One region of the Shewanella sp. Choline-02u-19 genome, then DNA from elsewhere that is predicted to be linked to it. Evidence: predicted binding sites of a transcription regulator. Region 1 holds the regulator's gene; the other holds the start of a gene.
The links. Region 1 encodes MetJ, which represses methionine synthesis genes. Its sites were predicted from a motif close to TAGACGTCTAGACGTCTA; they were not measured.
Positions count from the first base shown of each region.

Region 2: msrA (peptide-methionine (S)-S-oxide reductase MsrA) is a predicted target of MetJ. The motif match lies at 3,422-3,439, and genes of this name have one in related genera.

Region 1 is NZ_PJBE01000012.1:476,604-481,725, forward strand. It holds gene CXF83_RS04155 (conjugal transfer protein TraF) at 237-1,430, shown strand; gene CXF83_RS04160 (sulfite exporter TauE/SafE family protein) at 1,461-2,189, opposite strand; gene metJ (met regulon transcriptional regulator MetJ) at 2,418-2,732, opposite strand; gene metB (cystathionine gamma-synthase) at 2,942-4,102, shown strand; gene CXF83_RS04175 (bifunctional aspartate kinase/homoserine dehydrogenase II) at 4,118-5,122, shown strand, end outside.
Region 2 is NZ_PJBE01000013.1:1,447,119-1,452,240, forward strand. It holds gene CXF83_RS13050 (alpha-ketoacid dehydrogenase subunit beta) at 1-811, opposite strand, end outside; gene CXF83_RS13055 (thiamine pyrophosphate-dependent dehydrogenase E1 component subunit alpha) at 815-1,993, opposite strand; gene astE (succinylglutamate desuccinylase) at 2,176-3,213, opposite strand; gene msrA (peptide-methionine (S)-S-oxide reductase MsrA) at 3,461-3,940, shown strand; gene pgm (phosphoglucomutase (alpha-D-glucose-1,6-bisphosphate-dependent)) at 4,145-5,122, opposite strand, start outside.

The DNA.
Region 1 (5,122 bases):
TTGCTTAATGAGGAGATAAGTCAGTAAAAATCGCTCTTTACTGCAAGTGATTGAAGATATTTGAATACTTGGATGAAACTTTGGTAATAAAAATGTTGTTTTAAGGTTAACTTTTTATCCCATAGTTGTTTTTTTTGGCTTAGAATAACTCTAATAAGAAAAAACAATTTAAGACCTTTTTTCGATTTGGGCCGTATTGGTGTTAAAGCGTTAAGGACATAAAAAGGGCGGAATGGATGAAACTACGTAAATTAGCGCTATTGTGTGCATTAATCCCCAGCTTTTTTGCCTATTCAGGGCAAGAGTATTATGAGGCCCGTAGCGATGCGATGGGCGGCGCAGGTGTTGCATCATCTAATAATGAGGGGGCTGCATTCGTCAATCCTGCTCTTCTCGGTTTAAATGCGCACAAAGATAACTCAGCTGTATTACTGATGCCGGTATTGGGTGTTGATATGGCCGACAGCGACAACATGATTGATAAATTCGACTCTCTTATTAGCTCCTATGATGGTTTAGCCGCAGCCATAGATGCAGGTAATAGTGCCAATATTGATGTTTACAGAGATGATTTGATCCTCGATTTAGAATCACTAAAAGGCACATCAGCTTATGCCAGTGCTGGTCTTGGCTTTAGCGTGGCCATTCCGCATCAAAGAATGCCAATGGCCATTTTCTATAAAAGTTATGTTAGCGCCGTTGGTGTTGCCGACATTGCTCAATCTGATATTGATGCGCTGGCGAATTTAGATGCCAATAATCCGCCTGCAGTGACAGACTTAGCGTCAAGTGGTCAAGTTATTGGAGGCGCTGTTTCTGATTTAGGTATTGCGTTAAGTTTCCCGCTTTCTATCGTTAATATGCCGATCTCTGTCGGTATATCACCTAAGTTCCAACGCATTGACACTTATAACTATCGCGCTAGCGCGAACAACTTCTCTGCCAGCGACTTTGATGATGTTGAATATCGTAACGATGAAACCAGTTTCAATGTCGATGTCGGTGTGGCTATTGAACCTATCAACGGCTTAGTCTTTGGTTTATCAGGTCGAAATTTGATTAGCCAAGATGTCGATACCATTGAAGTTGAAGGGCAAAAGTTTACCTACAGTGTTGAGCCTTTAGTTACCGCGGGTGTTGCTTATGACTGGAGGCGATTAACGGTCACTACCGATGTTGATTTAATTGAGAATAAGAAGTTTAAAGAACTTGATGGCACCCAATATTGGCGCGTAGGAGGCGAAGTACGTGCATTTGACTGGATGTCATTGCGAGTGGGCTATCGTCACGACATGAAAGATTCAACGGCTAACATTTATTCTATTGGTTCTGGCTTTGCTTTTGGAGAATCATTTTTCCTAGACTTTACTGGGATGTTTGGCAGCGATGAAGCCATCGGTGGCGTATTGCAAACCTCATATCACTTCTAACACGCCATGATTTATCGATTTATAGCTGAGTTAACTGAGTTCGATAACCGATTTAATCGTTAAGATAAGTGCACTGAAACTACATAAAACCAGAGTGAAAGCTCTGGTTTTTTGTTTATCGACTCTGCCTACCAATCTGCCTGCAACGGCATAGCCCAATATGACTGAGGGCAATAGCATTAACGATGCCCACAAATGCTCAAGCTTTAGCAGCCCTGCAAACCCCAAAATGGTCAAAGCAATCATTGAGCTGAAAATAAAGAAAGCTGAAAGGGCTGCTCTAAACTGGCCGGCATCTTTACCTGCGAGTAATATTGCCAACGGCGGACCACCAATGGCGGCAATGTTGCCAAAGACGCCTGAGAGGATCCCAGCAATAAACAGACTTACACGGTTCACCGGGATACTAAACTTCATCAAACTAAAGCCAACGGCGAGCGCAACGATAAGAGCAATTGCCAGCCCTAAAATAGGTTGAGGGGCTATTACGATAAGCGTAGCGCCTAAGATACCGCCAGGAATACGTCCCAGTAGCGCATACTGCAGTCCGTTGAACTCAAGCTGACCACGCTCTCTAAAAAGCGTCAATACAGCGGTAGAGAATCCCATCATAATGACTGATGCTGGCACTAGGGAGGGTTCGATAATATATAACAGCGGACTTGCGATGACAGCTAAACCAAAGCCAATTAAACTCTGTGTTAATGCACCACAAAATATAATGATTGAGGCGAGAATGAGCGTGCTTGGCTCTAACATTTGGCTACCTAGAGGTTGTTAAATTTTCGAGCTTATTTTTTGTTCGAGTCTTTGTAATAAAGAATAATGATTTTATGACAAGGTTTGAGCGAAAGCTCATAACGCATTTTTGTCATAAAAAAATAGCAGCACAGAAACGAACCCGAAGGGCGCGGCTTCTGGTTTTTTACTCGAGCGAATGCAAACAAGGACCGCTTTGTGATCCTTGTTTGCAAATACTGAGCTGGTTTACTCTAGCTCTTCCCACTCAATGCCCATCTCATCCATCAAGCGTTTAACTTCCGCAGGCATGCTATCCGGCCTATCTTTTGATAGATCACCATCATTTGGCAACGGTTGTCCTGTGTAGGCGTGTAGAAACGCTTCACAGAGCAATTCGCTATTGGTGGCATGACGTAAGTTATTCACTTGGCGGCGTGTACGCTCATCGGTAAGCACCTTGAGTACTTTTAAAGGAATAGAGACAGTAATTTTTTTAACTTGCTCATTCTTTTTTCCGTGTTCAGCATATGGGCTGATATAATCGCCGTTCCACTCAGTCATTGACTCACCTGTAATTTTTAAATGCGGGGCAGATTTTAACCTCTTATGCAGCACAGTCAAATTATTGCCTCTATTTTATGACAAATGCAAATAGATTTCTAAATGCTTAGACGTCTAAACGGCTAAACTGGTTGACTAGGGTGAATTGCTTAGGTACATTTAGACGTCCAGACATCCCTAGTAAGAAAATATAGCAAGAGGAGTAGTACATGACCGAGCGTAAACTAGCCACTGTAGCTGTACGCCAAGGCATTGAGTCCGATACCCAACACGGTGCGGTTGTACCCCCGATCTATCTTTCTACCAATTATTCTTTTGATGGCCACAAAAATCCAAGAGATTTCGATTATAGCCGCTCAGGCAATCCCACTCGGTCAATCTTGGGTGACGCTATTGCTGAGCTCGAAAAAGGCTGTACTGGCGTTGTGACTTGCACTGGGATGGCTGCAATCACCTTAGCCACCAGTTTACTTGGGCCAGATGATTTGTTGGTGGTACCTCATGATTGTTATGGCGGTAGTTATCGTCTATTTACCAATCTTGCTAAGAAAGGCCAGTTTAAACTTGAAGTGGTTGATCAAACCGATGCAGCGGCATTGGCAACAGCCATTGCTAACAAACCTAAGATGGTGTGGCTAGAAACACCGTCAAATCCATTGTTACGGGTTGTTGATATCACGGCGATCAGTGCTGCCAGCCATGAAGTTGGCGCGCTTGTTGTGGTTGATAACACCTTTCTATCGCCCATCTTGCAACAGCCTCTGCTGTTGGGTGCTGATATTGTTATTCACTCGACCACAAAATATATCAATGGCCACAGTGATGTTGTCGGCGGTGCCGTGGTGGCGAAAGATGCTGAACTGGGCGAATTATTGCATTGGTGGTCAAATACCTTGGGGCTTACCGGCGGTGCATTTGATAGTTATCTAACATTGCGCGGAATTCGAACACTTGCAGTGAGAATTCGTGAACATCAGGCGAATGCGCAGCGGATCCTTGCTACTCTTACCCGTCATCGCGCGGTAGAGAAAGTGTATTACCCCGGCCTTAAAGATCACCCTGGTCATGAAATTGCTGCCAAGCAGCAAAAAGGCTTTGGTGCCATGCTCAGCTTTGAGCTAAAAGGCGGGGAGGAACAGTTAGTCGCTTTCTTAAAAAATCTTAATTATTTCTCTGTTGCAGAAAGCCTCGGAGGAGTAGAAAGTCTAGTGGCTGTGCCTGCAACCATGACGCATCGAGCGATGGATCCTGAGGCACGCGCACAAGCAGGGGTTAAAGACACCCTTATTCGTCTTTCAGTTGGTATTGAAGATGCTGACGATCTTGTTGCCGATATTGAAGCTGCACTCAATGCAGCTGTCGTTTGTTAATTAAAGGGGTTTAAGATGGCACGCTGTCACTTACATAAATTTGGTGGCTCCAGTTTAGCTGACGCAGACTGCTATCGTCGCGTTGCACATATTCTCCTGACTCATGGTAACAGTGACGATCTTGTCGTGGTTTCTGCGGCAGGAAAAAGCACTAACTTTCTGTATCGATTACTTGAGTTGAGCACGACTCAGCAGTTATGGCAGGAAGAGCTACAAATACTCATTAGTTTTCAACAAAAGCTGATCGAACAGTTATTGTCGAATGAGCAAGCTCGCTCGCTTAGAGAGCGACTATCAAACGATAAAGCGCAACTGATCAGCTTGTTGTCTATAGAATCTATCAACGATTACCAAAGTAGCCAAGTGGTGAGTTTTGGTGAGCGCTGGTCGTCCCGTTTACTGGCGGCGTTATTACGAGAGTCTGGTGTGGCTGCATCTGATGTTGATGCGCGTACCTTACTGATTGCTGATGAAGGCGCAGTGCCGCAGATCCGCTTGCAAGACTCGCGTCAAAGAGTGCAAACACTCATTGCAGCTCATCCAAATGAACGACTCATTATCACTGGCTTTATTTGTGCCAATGACAAGGGCGATACCTTGTTATTAGGCCGTAATGGCTCTGACTTTAGTGCCACGCTAATTGCCAGTTTGGCGGATATTGAACGGGTGACGATTTGGACCGATGTTGAGGGTGTATTTAACGCCGATCCGAATAAGATTAATGATGCCAAGCTATTGAGCAGCCTTTCGTTAGACGAGGCCAATCGTCTGGCGCATTTAGGTTCGCCAGTATTGCACAATCGTACCTTGCAACCCTTGTTTGATACTGAAGTGAGTCTTGCTGTTCGCTCAAGTTATGCATCACATACCGACTTTACGCTGATAGCGCCTAAAAGCTCGTCAGCCAGTGCGCCAGTGGTGACTAATCTAAACCGGGTGTCACTGTTTAACATTCAGTTGAATGGGGCTTTATCTGCATTGTTAAGTTTGCTAACTGATTCAGGGCTTTATCCGCTAGCG
Region 2 (5,122 bases), on a different contig from region 1:
CAAAACCACCCGTTAATGGCGCTTCGTGGTTGATCAGTAATCTGCCAGTTTTCTTTACTGATGCAGCAACAGTGTCGACATCCCAAGGAGATAAGGTCCGCAGATCGATAACTTCACATGAAATGCCTTTCTTTGCTGCCATGTCGGCAGCATTTTCAAGAATTTCCATCTGAGCGCCCCAGCCTAACAATGTAATGTCAGTCCCTTGGCGGATCACTTCAGCTTTACCCAACTCAATAACAAAGTCACCATCTCTCACTTCGCCTACTGATGCACGGTAAAGACGTTTTGGCTCAAAGAAGATGACCGGATTTTTGTCTCGGATTGACGCAATCAACAAGCCTTTAGCTTGTTCTGGATTACGCGGGATAACCACTTTAAGACCCGGTGTTTGAGTAAAATAGGCTTCGGGTGACTGTGAGTGATAGTGACCCCCCGCAATACCGCCGCCATAAGGCGTTCTAAACGTTAGACCGCCCACGTCAAACTCATTACCACTGCGGTAACGGAATTTAGCGCTTTCGTTGACGATCTGATCTATCGCTGGAAAGATATAATCGGCGAATTGGATTTCAGCTACGGCCGTCATGCCATTAGAGGCGAGTCCATTGGCAAAGCCAGCGATACCTTGCTCTGTTAGCGGTGTATTAAAACAGCGGTCACGGCCAAATTTTTCTTGCAGGCCCGAAGTCGCTCGAAAAACGCCGCCAAAATGACCAACGTCTTCACCAAATACCATCATTTTTTGATCAGCTTCCATTTCCGAGCTCAGGGCTTCGTTAATGGCTTGCAACATATTCATCTCTGCCACAGCTTATATTCTCCCTGCGCTTTTTGGATAGGCTTCTGGATACTTCTTGATATGTGTCTTTAACTCGGCCAATTGTTTTTCTAATATTGGCGTTGGCTTGTCATACACATCTTGGATAAGGTCATCCAAATGCGGTAACGGGATCTTCTCTGCAACTTTAAGTTCAGCTAGCACTTCTTCACGATATTTAACATAAAGATCGGCATCTTGTTTTTCGTTGAGCCAGCCTTTGTTAATCATCCATAACTTAAATCGTTTCACTGGATCATGTTGCTGCCATTTGGCTTCTTCATCTTTTGAGCGATAACCTGATGGGTCATCTGATGACGAGTGAGCACCGAGACGATATGTCATCGCTTCTATTAACACTGGAGCATTATTGTCTAGTGCGTAAGCGCGAGCTTGCTGCGTCGCGGCTAATACTGCCAACATGTCATTACCATCGACACGGATAGTATGCATGCCATACCCAGGTCCTCGGCTGGCAATACCATTACCTGCAAACTGTTCTTCCGTTGGCGTCGAAATAGCATAACCATTATTACGGCAGAAGAAGATCACTGGCGAACTAAGCACTGCGGCCATGTTGAGGCCAGCATGAAAGTCACCTTCTGATGCAGCGCCTTCTCCGAAGTAACAAATAGCAATGTTACGCTTCTTTTGCATTTTCAAGCTATAAGCAACGCCTGTAGCTTGTGGAATTTGGGTCGCCAGTGGCGATGATATGGTCTGGTAGTTTAATGCTTGGCTACCATAATGGATTGGCATCTGACGGCCTTTACCTAAATCTTTCTCGTTGCTGAACATTTGGTTCATAAATTGTTCAGTGGTAAATCCACGGTAGCGTAAAGCAGCATGTTCACGGTACTGGGCTAAAATAACATCGCCGTCATCGAGTGCAGCGGTACTACCGATGATAGAAGCCTCTTCACCGGTGCAAGTCATGTAAAAACTGATACGCCCTTGACGCTGTGCTCCCAGCATACGCTCGTCTAATACTCGGGTGAACACACATGTATCGTGGACTTTTTTAGCCAAGGCTTCGTCTATAACGGGTAATACCGCGCCTTCATAGGCTGTGCCATCGGCTTGTAATACTTTAAGGATGGGGATCGCGATGGAGTTTTTATCTAAAAAACTTACGCGATGGACTGTCTCAGCATTTGTTGTTGCGTTGCTCATAATGTGCTCTTGTTATTTATGATGCTTCCAAATGACGAAAGAAGCATCTATCTATTCTAATACGCGGGAAGAACATTACGTTAACGTAAACTAACTCTCAATACTTCCCATCACTCAAAAGACAACTAAGCGCCTCTGTGCATGTATATATTGGTTTACATGCACAGTTATTCAGTATGAATTTAGTCCAAATTACTATCATCTGCCGTCTTTAACATCAATACGGTCCGTTGGCCGACCGGCACTTTTGCATTCGGAAAAACAATCGATTCAAACTCATGTTCTATTTTAACCGCCTGACCACCTTCTTTGGCTAAGGTGTAACCTCTTGGAAATGCAGTAAAGTTTTCAACATCGTTAGTGAAGTTAAATTCAAAATCGTCAAAGTGTTTATTAACAGAACGACACACTTGATAAAGGTTTAACCGCTTAAGATCGAATGCTGGCAGTTGTAAATCTCGTCCCGTCATCAATAGTGTCAACATCTCCTTCATGGCGATAAATCGAGTCATGTCATTTTGCCCCATCGGGAATACTTTGCCTAATTCAATGGTAAAGGCATCGGCTCGATAGTTCTCAGACGAAAAGTAACTGAAGGTTGTAGTCGGTTCATGATGGAATAAAATGGTGTTAATACCGCAAGACTCGAGGAACATAATCTGTTCTCGACTGTACTTACGGCCAGGACGGTAGGGATAGATGGCAAACTTTTCGTGTTTTGACCCACGAATAGCTGTATGTAGATCGTAATGAATACGTTGTCTTTGACCTGATTGAGAGGCGTAGAATCTATCAACATATTGTTCTAGTTTGTGCGCTCTGACCCGCTCTGGATTACAAAGGCCATCGCCACGTGAATGCGCCCCATTAAACAGACGGTTTAGATTTTCATCGATAAAGCGTGTGCCATTGTGGATTGCTGCAGGATTACCGATTAAAAACATCACCCGCTGTTTCAGCTTTATTTCTTCAGCCAGAATTTGCGTAATGAGTCCATTACAAAGCTCAATGGGCGCCGTTTCATTGCCGTGAACTGCACAGGACAACACAATATCCTTACTGTGTTTAGTTTGTATCGGTTCAAACACAATAACGCCAGTATCCCAAACTTGTACGTGAGTGTGCTCACCTAAGTCAAATTCAAAACTCTCTGGAAGATATTGTGGATGCGCTAAGGTTAACGCGAGAAAATCCTTGGACTGCTTCAATTCGTGAAACACAAACAACTCCTTATTTAATACTTGTCAGTTCGCTCAGTGATAGCTCGTATGCCTTACCAAACCTATCCCCTTTGCTGATATTGCATGGAATATTAGCATGAATCAGAGACTAATAAGGCAACGAATTTACAGGCTTAGTGCAACAAGTAATCAGCTGGATAAAATTATGCTTGCATTGGTTGAAAAGATAAAACACAATGAGGACATCTAGCCATCCAAACGGCTAATACAATATTAAGGAGTCATCATGGCTTATGCTACATTCGGTGCGGGTTGTTTTTGGGGCGTTGAGTATTTTTTCAAGCAAGTTGACGGCGTAACCGACTGTACGTGTGGCTACATGGGTGGCAATGACCTGTATTCCTCTTATAGTGACGTTAAAGCAGGTAATACCGGTCATGCTGAAGTTGTCCAGATTGAGTTTGACCCTAGCAAAGTGGGTTATGAAACATTGTTAGATATATTTTGGCAAAATCATAATCCGACCACACTAAATCAACAGGGCGAAGACAAAGGCAACCAGTATAGAAGCTGCGTATTTTTCCATAATACCCAGCAAAGAAGCCAAGCAGAAAAGGCAAAGCTTGCACTGATAAAAAGTAGCAAGTGGGGAGATAAACAAATAGTGACTGAAATTGTCCCTACGCAGCAGTTCCATGAAGCTGAAACTTACCATCAAGATTACTTAGCTAAGAACGACCTACCCAGTTGTCACATTAGCTTCTAGATGCAAGTTATACCCATAACATTGGGTATCGGTCATTCATTAGGAATTAAAAGGGAAGTGGCAAGTTTAACACTAATGGTTCTTCTATAACCTCAGTCGCAGAAACCAGAAACCAGAAACCAGAAACCAGAAACCAGAGTATTGAAGCCACAGATATAAAAAAGACGCCATAACAGCGCCCTCTTTATTATTACCCGTATACATTTAGCTCGCTAATGCTTGCTCAACAATAATGGCAGCATCTTTAAGCAATTGTTGTAAATGCTCTTGGCTGACAAAACTCTCACCGTAAAGCTTAAATAATGCTTCAGTACCCGATGGACGAGCCGCAAACCAGCCATTGTCGGTGACCACTTTAATGCCCCCTATCGAGGCCCCATTACCTGGAGCATGTGTCAGCTTTTGGGTAATAGTATCGTTAGCTAGCGTTGTCGCTGAGATTGAAGCGACAGTAATTTTGGCGAATCTAGCTTTGTTATCCAAGCTAATGGGGCTATCAATGCGTTGGTAAAAGCTCTGGCCAAACTCGCGTTCTAATTCGAGATAACGTTGCTGCGGTGTTTTGCCCGTAACAGCTAATATCTCAGCCGCCAATAAACACAAGATAAAGCCATCTTTGTCGGTACACCAAGTGCTGCCATCCAATCGTAAAAATGCAGCTCCAGCGCTTTCTTCCCCACCAAAGGCAAACGAACAGTTGGCAAGACCTTCAACAAACCATTTAAAGCCGACGGGAACTTCAGACATCTGTTTATCATGCATGGCACAGACTTTATCAATCATAGCGCTTGAGACTAATGTTTTACCAATCACCATCTTGTCAGTCCAATTAGGACGATGAGTCACAAGGTAATCAATTGCCACTGCAAGAAAATGATTCGGGTTCATTAAACCGCTGCCAGGACATACAATGCCGTGTCGATCAAAGTCGGGATCATTACCAAAACAAAGATCATATTGGTCTTTATGTTGAAGTAAACCGGCCATCGCAAATGGAGATGAACAGTCCATTCTGATCTTGCCATCTTTATCCAATGGCATGAAACTAAAGCTTGGATCGACCTTGTTGTTTACAATCGTAATGTCTAAGCCATATTTATCTGCTATTGGCTGCCAGTAATGGATCCCTGAACCGCCAAGAGGATCTATGCCTAAATGCAGTTTAGCATCCGCAATCGCCGA